One region of the Lysobacter sp. Hz25 genome, then DNA from elsewhere that is predicted to be linked to it. Evidence: predicted binding sites of a transcription regulator. Region 1 holds the regulator's gene; each other region holds the start of a gene.

Region 1 (3,204 bases):
AACTGCGCGACGACCTCGACCGCGCCGGCATCGAGCGCGAGTTGGCCAGCCTGATGGACGAACTGCAGGTGACCCACGTCGCCGAGCAGCTCGGCGCCAGCCTGTCCGGCGGCGAGCGCCGCCGGGTCGAGATCGCCCGCGCCCTGGCCGCCCGCCCGCGTCTGATGCTGCTGGACGAACCCTTCGCCGGCGTCGACCCCATTTCGGTCGGCGAGATCCAGCGAATCGTGCGCCATCTCAAGAATCGCGGCATCGGAGTGTTGATCACTGACCATAACGTCCGTGAAACCTTGGGCATTTGCGACCGGGCGTATATCCTGAACGACGGTGGCGTGCTCGCGCAGGGGGCTCCGGACGCGCTGCTGGCCAATCCCGATGTCCGCCGTGTCTATCTGGGTGAGCAGTTCCGTCTGTAACCTAGCGGTTGCCGGGCGCGGACGGCGCCCACGACGCGCGGCCCGGGCCGACAGCCATCTCAGGTCGCGTTAGCAATCGATGATGAAGCCCCGCCTCCAAGCCTCGCTCGGACAACAGTTGGTGATGACGCCGCAATTGCGGCAGGCGATTCGCCTGCTGCAGTTGTCGGCTGTCGAACTGGAAGCCGAACTGGCTACCGCGATCGAGAGCAATCCGCTGCTCGACTGGACCGACCCGTCCGCGGTCAACGAAGACGAACCGCGTCCGCCGCCGAGCACCGAGGAAGGCGCCGAAGCGCCGACCGCCGAGCCCGAATGGACCATGGACGACGGCGAGACCTGGTACGAACGGGTCGGCCCCTCCGACCACGGCGATGAAGACTCGCCCGCGGCCGAACAGGTCGCCGAGGCCGAGACCCTGCACGACCATCTGCTGTGGCAACTGCACCTCAGCCCGCTGTCGCAGCGCGACCGCAGCATCGGCGTGGCCCTGATCGAGGCGATCGACGACGACGGCTACCTGCGCGAAAGCCTGGCCGCGATCGTCGAGTCGCTGGCGATGGGCGCCAGCGAAGAAGAAGTCGCGACCGTGCTGCACCAGGTGCAGCGCTTCGACCCGGTCGGCTCCGGCGCGCGCTCGCTCAGCGAGTGCCTGAGCCTGCAGCTCAACACCTTGTCCGACGACACCCCGGGCAAGGCCCTGGCCCTGGTGATCGCCGGCGAGCCGCTGGAACGTCTGCCGCGGATCGGCGCGGCCGGCCTGGCCAGCGAACTCAAGCGCGACATCGCCGAGGTCGAGACCGCGGTGCAGTTGCTGCGCTCGCTCGATCCGCGCCCCGGCGCGCAGATGGGCGCGATCTCCACCGACACCTATGTCACCCCCGACGTGGTGATCTGGCGCCAGAACGGCCTGTGGCGCGTGGCCCTGTCGGAAGCGATGCGTCCGCGCATCTCGATCCATCGCGGCTACGAAAGCATGATCCGCCACGCCAACGCCTCCGACGCCAGCTATCTGCGCGGCCATCTGCAGGAAGCGCGCTGGCTGCTCAAGAGCCTGGAAGCGCGCGGCGACACCTTGCTCAAGGTCGCGCGCTGCCTGCTCAAGCAACAGGCCGGTTTCCTCGAGTTCGGCGACAGCGCGCTGCGCCCGCTGACCCTGCGCGAGGTCGCCACCGAAGTCGGCCTGCACGAATCCACGGTCTCGCGCGCGATCGCCCGCAAGTACGCGCGCACCCCGCGCGGGACCATGCCGCTGCGAGCTTTCTTCGCCTCCGGCATCGACACCGGCTCCGGCGGCGAGGCCTCCAGCACCGCGATCCAGGCCATGATCCGGCGCCTGATCGAGGCCGAGAACCCGCGCAAACCCTTGTCCGACGCGCGCCTGGCCGAAACCCTCAAGGCCACCGGCGTGCCGGTCGCACGCCGCACCGTGGCCAAGTACCGCGAGGCGATGAGCATCCCCTCGTCGCAGGAACGCGTGCGCATGGGCTGAAGCCCGCCAAATTCCGCAAAATCGCCGGATTTCGGCCTCTATTCCCCATCAAATCAGTGACTTAACAATGGCCTACGACCATTGTTGCGGTCTTGCCACTTGCACCTGGAACTGAGCGTGAGATGCTGGAATCCCTGGCCCCGGCCAGGGCGTCAATCAGGCCCCGGAGCCGTCGACGACCGACGGTCCGGAGCCCAGTCTGCATTCTCCCGCGACGTGAAGGAGGTCTCCGATGCGTATCGAAACCCACGGCCAGCAACTGGAAGTCACTGCAGCCCTGCGTGACTATGTGGAAACCAAGCTGGCCCGTCTGCAACGCCATTTCGACCAACCCTTCGACGTGCGTACCCAGCTCAGTCTCGACAAGCCCGACCATCGCGCCGAGGCCACCGTTCTCATCGCCGGCCGTACCCTGCACTGCGACGCCGCCGCCATCGACATGTACGCCGCCATCGATCTGCTCGCCGACAAGCTCGACCGCCTGCTGATGAAGCACAAGAGCAAGCAAGTCGACCATCACCGTGGCGAAAGCCTCGCACGCAATGGCGAATTCGTAGGCTGAACCCGGCCCCCGGGACCCGGTCATCGATCCAGACACGCTGTCATGCCGCTTTATGAATTACTGAGTGCGGAACGGGTCGCGATCGTGGTCGAACCCGGCGATCGCAATACCGTGCTCGATGTCGCCGCACGCATGCTCTGCGACGGCAATGCCTCCACTGCGTTCGCCCTGCGCGCAAGCCTGGGCGAACGCGAACGCCTCGCCAGCACCGCCATCGGCCACGGCGTCGCCATTCCGCACGCGCGCACGCCCTTGTTCGAAAACAGCCGCGGCGCCTTTCTCAGATTGGCCCAGCCGATCGATTTCGGCGCCATCGACGGGCGCCCGGTCGACCTGGTCCTGGCCATGGCCATTCCCGAGCACCACGTCCAACAACATCTGCAGTTGCTGGCGGAACTGGCCGAACGCTTCGCCGACAGCGGCTTTCTCGAGCGATTGCGCACTGCGCCGAACGTCGCCGAGCTGAGCTATCGCCTGCTCGATCACGTTCGCCGCAGCGCGGCCTGAGCCGTGCCGTTCTGAGCTGTGGCGATTCGAGGCGTACGGATCTGAGACGTACCGATCCCAGCCCCGCTCGTTCCCCGAGCCGCTGAGCCGGCCTATCGGCTCGCCCGCCCCATCTGCTTCACACCGCGCCGCGGACGCGACCGGGTCCGCACCGATGCGGACACTGCCATCGCTTTGCTCGTAAACTTCCGCCCATGAGCAAGAGCATCCGTGCAGGCGAACTGTTC
Region 2 (3,204 bases), 2.1 Mb from region 1:
CAACTGGCCGGTGCCTGCGATGGCCGCGACGAAGGCGGCGTAGCGCTCGGGTCCGGACAACTGCGCGTAGTCGAGCAACTCTTGTTCGGCGGCGCGATCTGCTTCGTTCATGGCGGCGGCTCCTGCCGGTGGGGCGTTGCGATCAGCTGGGGCGATGTCATTCAACTGCCTGAGGGCATCAACAGCAACAGCGCTGCGCCGAACACGAAGCGGTAGATCGCGAACGCGGTGAAACGGTGGGTCTGGATATAGCGCAACAGCCACTTCACCGCGATGAAGGCGGTCACCGCCGAGGCGACGAAGGCCACCGCGAGCGCGTTCCAGTCTTCGTTGGCCGCGGCGGGCGTGCCGAGCACGCCGAGCAGCTCGTAGCCGCTGGCCGCGAACATGGTCGGGATGCCGATCAGGAAAGTGAACTCGGTCGCCGCGGCGCGGCTGGTGGTGCCGGCGAGCAGGGCGATGAAGATGGTCGCGCCCGAGCGCGAGGTGCCCGGGAACACGCCGGCGACGACCTGGGCGATGCCGACCAGGGTCGCGACGGTCCAGGTGATTTCGCTGCGTTCGCCGAGCGCGGCGGCGCGCTTGGCGGCGAAATGCTCGGCCGCGATCATCCACACACCGCCCAGCACCAGCGCCCAGGCGATCGGCAGCACCTGGTCGGGCAGGGAGAAGCCGGCCTTCTTGACCGCGATGCCGAGCACCGCGGTCACGCCGAAGGCGAGGGCGAGCTTGAACAGATAGTCGCGGTTGTCGCGCTGGCCGAAGCCGGTTGCCAACGTCCACAGCCGGCGCCAGTAGATGACCACCACGGCCAGGATCGCGCCGGCCTGGATCGAGATGTTGAACAGGTCGGAGCGATGCCCGAGCCAGTGTTGCGCGATCAGCAGATGGCCGGTGCTGGAGATCGGCAGGAATTCGGTGATGCCTTCGATGATGCCGAGAAGCAGGGCGGCGAGCAGGTCGGTCATTAGGGGCGGGGGTCTTGGGTCGGGGAGTCGGGACGCCGGCGGCGCGATCGGGGGTTCGCGGCGGCGCGCCAGAATAACGGAAAGCGCGCTGCACTAATTTGGTGCAACTGCCTGCTTCGTTGCGCTCATGTGGTGCGCTCCGTCGGCGATAGATCGGGGATTCGCTTTGATTTCATGCGCTTACCGGTGGCTAAAAGTTGGCATGACGCTTGCTTCCCTAATGGGCAGGCGGCTCCAATGCCCTCGTGTTGCACGACTCTTTCACCCGACTCCCCATTCTCCGGAACGAACATGTCTCTCGAACAGGTCGAAAAGCTCATCAAGGATCACAAGGTCGAATTCGTCGACCTGCGTTTCACCGACATGCGTGGCGTGCAGCACCACGTGACCTTCCCCAAGTCCATCGTCGAGCCCTCGCTGTTCGAAGACGGCAAGATGTTCGACGGTTCGTCGATCAGCGGCTGGAAGGGCATCAACGAGTCGGACATGATCCTGCTGCCGGATCCCTCGACCGCGTTCCTGGACCCGTTCACCGCCGATCCGACCGTCGTGCTGACCTGCGACATCCTCGATCCGGCGACCATGCAGGCCTACTCGCGCGACCCGCGCGGCGTCGCCAAGCGCGCCGAGGCCTACCTGAAGTCCAGCGGCGTCGCCGACCAGGCCTTCTTCGGTCCGGAACCCGAGTTCTTCATCTTCGACTCGGTCCGTTACGCCAATGAGATGGGCCACACCTTCTTCCACATCGATTCGGAAGAAGCCGCCTGGAACTCGGGCAAGGAATACGAAGGCGGCAACAGCGGTTACCGTCCGGGCGTGAAGGGCGGCTATTTCCCGGTCGCGCCGCTCGACTCGCTGCACGACATCCGCGCCGAGATGTGCAAGACCCTCGAGCAGGTCGGCATCGAAGTCGAAGTGCACCACCACGAAGTCGCCAACGCCGGCCAGTGCGAGATCGGCACCAAGTTCAACTCGCTGGTCGCCAAGGCCGACGAGCTGTTGACGATGAAGTACATCATCAAGAACGTCGCCCACCGCAACGGCAAGACCGCGACCTTCATGCCCAAGCCGATCGTCGGCGACAACGGCAGCGGCATGCACGTGCACCAGTCCTTCGCCAAGGGCGGCGTCAACCTGTTCAGCGGCGACGGCTACGGCGGCCTGTCGCAGATGGCGCTGTGGTACATCGGCGGCGTGTTCAAGCACGCGCGCGCGATCAACGCCTTCACCAACTCGGGCACCAACAGCTACAAGCGCCTGGTGCCGGGCTTTGAGGCGCCGGTGATGCTGGCCTATTCGGCCCGCAACCGTTCGGCCAGCTGCCGCATTCCCTACGTGGCCAACCCGAAGGCGCGCCGCATCGAGATGCGCTTCCCCGACCCGATCCAGTCCGGCTACCTGACCTTCGCCGCACTGATGATGGCCGGCCTGGACGGCATCAAGAACCAGATCGACCCGGGCGCGCCGAGCGACAAGGACCTCTACGACCTGCCGCCGGAAGAGGAGAAGGGCATCCCGACCGTATGCCACTCGCTCGACCAGGCGCTCGAAGCGCTCGACAAGGACCGCGACTTCCTCAAGGCCGGCGGTGTGTTCACCGACGACTTCATCGACAGCTACATCTCGCTGAAGATGCAGGAAGTGACCAAGTTCCGCGCCGCGACCCACCCGCTTGAATACCAGATGTACTACGCCGTCTAAGGAGATTGCCGCAGATGTATATCGGGTCTTCGGATACCAGATGTACTACGCGGTCTGATCACATGAGCGCCTACGCCTTGCCGCCATCCGCCTGCCGTCCCGATCGCCCGCGCCGCTTCGATGCGGCGCGGCGGGATGCCACGCGGCGGCGCGCGGACGCGATGCGCGACATGCGGTAACCAGCACACGGCCCGGGGCTAACGCTCCGGGCCGTGTCGCTTTCAGGGAAGACGAACCCGCCCGGGCGACGCCACTCGCCCACGCCACCCGATATCGGCCCGCCGCCGACGTCGCGGGAGCGGCTTGCCCGAACAAACCCAGGACACGCAGCGCAAAGTCCCGGACCGAAAACCGAAAACCGAAAACCGAAAACCGAAAACGCAGCAGAAACGCAAAACCCCCGAAACCCAGAAACGATCGACCGACGCAACGCAGCCGACGCGACGAGTACGCAGCCATCGAGCCGCGACCGATCGACCCGCGCGGTGCCAGGACGACCGCACCGACAGGAGGACAGCCATTCGACGCAGGCGCG
Region 3 (3,204 bases), 2.0 Mb from region 1:
CGGGAAGGTGTTGCCGCGCGAGAAGCGGCTGTTGGAATTGCTGCCGCGGCGCGTGTCGACGTAGTCGCTGGGGCGCAGCGCCGCGCGCTTGCCCTTGGCGAGCGCGGGCGCCGGGGCGATGCGCAGGTCGTCCAGATAGCCCTGATACGGCAACGCGGTGTCGCCGTCGTGGACCAGCAGGATCTGACGCACGCGGCGACCGGCCGCGACCTCGCCGATGCGGCTGCTGACCGCGTTCCATTGATCGGGATAGAGCAGCCGCGCCATGCCCTGCTCGCGCGCGGTCAAGGCATTGCCGTACAGATCGAGCGGCTTGCGCTGCGACAGACGGCTGCCGTCGTCGAACACCAGGTCGATGGCGACATAGGTCGAACCGTTGCGCAGCGCATCCAATTTCGACGGCGCCGGCTGGCCGGCGATGTGCGCGCTCGACAGCGGGAACAGGCGATAGGAAAGCTGCGTGTCCTTGGCGACGGCGATGTCGACCTCGAAGGCCTGCACGCTTTGCGCGGCGCCGCTGGCGATGCCCTGGTAACGCAGCGAGCGCACACCACTGAAGCCCATGCCGGGCTTGGCGGTCAGGGCGGCGGCCTCGGGCGGGCCGCCGTCGGCGCTCAGGCGCGGCACCGGCCCTGCGCTCGCCCCGGTGGCCGCGGGTCCGGCCGTGGGTTCGGCCGCGGCCGGCTCACCGGCCTCGAACGAGGTCCAGAAGCTACGCGCGGGCCCGGCCATCGCCGTGGGCATCAGCGCCCCGGCCAAGGCCAGCGCCAAGGTGTGCTTCGCCGCTGCCCGTGCGCCATCGCGGCGCGCTCTCCACGTTGCCGACATTCCCGCTCCCATTGCCCGGACGGCGACTGCCTCCGATTCGCACTGTGCCGACCGGCACAGGCCCCTGCTTTCTCGATTTAAATCGATCTAAATCGGGCTTGTCAAACCGCGCCGCAGCATCCGCAGCCGCGTCGCGGGAATAAAAAAGCCAATCCAGACAAGCACTTCCAGCACCGTTCAAGCAGCGGATGGCCCCCCTTGGCACACCTTTTGCAGCACCCTTCCTGCAAATGTGATTTGCATCACATTTTTGTCTTGGAATAAATCACATCTGCACCTCCCCGCCTTACGGACCCCTGTCGCTCATGCCGACCCCGCACCGCCTTGCTCTCTCCATCGCTTTGGCGACCGCGAGCGCAATCTGCCCCCTGACGTCAGTTTTTGCTGCGGAGCGTCAAACGACCGCAACGAATCCGATGCCGGAGATCGAGCGCCTGCGCGCCGACCGGCAATGGCTGGCCGCGCTGGCCCGCATCGAAAGTGCGCAAGCGGCGACGCCCGGCGACGACCGCCTGTATCGCCTGCAAGTGCTGACCCTGGCCGACCTGGGCAGCGCCCATCGCGCCTGGTCCTTGTACCAAGCCCGCCCCGACCTGTTCGATGCCGCCGAACGCAAGCGCCTGGACTCCGGCCGCCTCGCTCGCCTTGCGGTCTGGGGCAGCCTCTACCCCGAAGACGAAGCCACCCGCCTCGATGAAATGCGCAGCGCGCGCGACGCCTTCGAGCAGTACCGCGCCACCCAGACGCCGGAGCAACGCCAGGCCGACCTGCGCACGCGTTTCGACGAGTTGATGCTGCTCAATCATCTGGAACGCCATGCCGAGGTGGTCGAACGCTACCGCGCCTTGCAGGCCGAGGGCGTCGAGATACCGATGTATGCCTTGTCCAAGGTCGGCGCGTCCCTGCTGGCCGACAAACGCCCCGAGGAAGCCGCGACCGTGCTCGAGCGCGTCGTGCGCGAATGGCCCGAGGACCACGACTCGCAGCTGCAGTTGGCCTACGCCTATTCGGAAGGCGAGCGTTTCGACGACGCCCTGGCCCAGCTCGACAAGATCAAGGCCGCCGAACCGGCCTGGGTGCGCGTGAACGGCGCCAAGCAGAGCGTCGAAAACTGGCGCCACTACGACGCCGACAGCACCCAGACCATGATCCGCCTGTACGGCGAGGACACCGTCGGCGCGCAGCAGCGACTCGAAGCGATGGCGGCGATCGGGCCGGACAACCCCGGCGTGCAGACCAATCTCGGCGTCGCTTATCAAAAACGCGGCTGGACCGATCGCGCGCTGCAACGCTTCCAGATGGCGAGCACGCTGGAGCCCACCGGCGTCGGCGCGCGCGTCGGCCAGGTCGGCGCCTACCTCGACCACGCCCGCGTCGACCTGGCGCGGCCGATCCACGACGAATTGATCGCCAACCGCCCGCGCGACGTGCAAGTGCGGCAGATGAGCGAGTCCTGGGACAGCCGCCTGGGCTGGCAATGGTTGTTCAGCACCGCCAGCGGCCGCAGCGATGCGCGCGGCGGCGGCGCCACCGCCTCGCCGCTCGGCACCCGCGATGCCGTCCACCGCCTCGAGGTGCGCAGCCCGCTGATCAATGACCGCTGGCGCCTCACCGCGCACGCGCAGGATGCCTGGGCCGATTACCCCGGCGACCGCGTCCACGACCGCCGCGCCGGCATCGGCGCGCTGTATGCCTACGACCGCCTGAGCCTGGGCTTCGGCGTCGACCGCGCCAACGACCGCTGGCTCGATCGCGGCGACCGCACCGGTTATTACCTCGACGCCGGTTGGCGCCTCAACGATGCCTGGCGCGCCAATGCATCGTGGTATCGGCAAACCCCGGACGCTTCGTTGCAGGCGCGCGGCGCCGGCATCGATGCCGATGCCTTGAGCCTGGGCCTGCGCTGGACGCCGAGCGAGCGCACCTCGCTCGGCGCGAGCGCGCAGCAACTGCGCTACAGCGACGACAACCGCCGCAGCGCCGTCGCGCTGAACCTGGATCAGCGCCTGTACACCAGCCCGCATCTCCAGGTCGCGGGCTTGGCCGATCTGTCGGCCAGCCGCGCCAGTCGCCGCGACGCCGACGTGCCCTATTTCAACCCCAGCCGCGACGCTTCGCTGAATCTCGGCGTGCGCCTGGATCACATGACCTGGCGCCGTTACACCCGCCACTTCCTGCAGCGCCTTACCGCCACCGCCGGGCCGTACTGGCAGCAGGGCTATGGCAGCGCCTGGGTGCCGCAACTGCGTTACGAACACGAATGGCGGTTCGGCACCGGCCGCACTCTCAACTACGGCCTCAACTGGTCGCGTCCGGTCTACGACGGCGTGCGCGAAGACCGCGTCGCCTTCGATCTGAGCTTCCGCTGGGGTGAGG

Evidence for each region. Region 1 encodes sigma-54, which starts transcription at its own class of promoters, with help from an activator protein. Its sites were predicted from a motif close to TGGCACGNGCNTTGC; they were not measured.
Region 2: the regulator sigma-54 is predicted to act here: its motif matches at 1,167-1,181, upstream of glnA (type I glutamate--ammonia ligase).
Region 3: the regulator sigma-54 is predicted to act here: its motif matches at 1,028-1,042, upstream of pgaA (poly-beta-1,6 N-acetyl-D-glucosamine export porin PgaA).

Annotation. Positions count from the first base shown of each region.
Region 1 is NZ_CP175666.1:1,696,902-1,700,105, reverse strand. It holds gene lptB (LPS export ABC transporter ATP-binding protein) at 1-416, shown strand, start outside; gene ACKN61_RS07020 (RNA polymerase factor sigma-54) at 499-1,908, shown strand; gene hpf (ribosome hibernation-promoting factor, HPF/YfiA family) at 2,141-2,470, shown strand; gene ACKN61_RS07010 (PTS sugar transporter subunit IIA) at 2,513-2,977, shown strand; gene hprK (HPr(Ser) kinase/phosphatase) at 3,172-3,204, shown strand, end outside.
Region 2 is NZ_CP175666.1:5,533,317-5,536,520, reverse strand. It holds gene ACKN61_RS22830 (DUF2750 domain-containing protein) at 1-111, opposite strand, end outside; gene ACKN61_RS22825 (undecaprenyl-diphosphate phosphatase) at 162-968, opposite strand; gene glnA (type I glutamate--ammonia ligase) at 1,260-2,669, shown strand.
Region 3 is NZ_CP175666.1:3,744,242-3,747,445, forward strand. It holds gene ACKN61_RS15355 (GH92 family glycosyl hydrolase) at 1-828, opposite strand, end outside; gene pgaA (poly-beta-1,6 N-acetyl-D-glucosamine export porin PgaA) at 1,245-3,204, shown strand, end outside.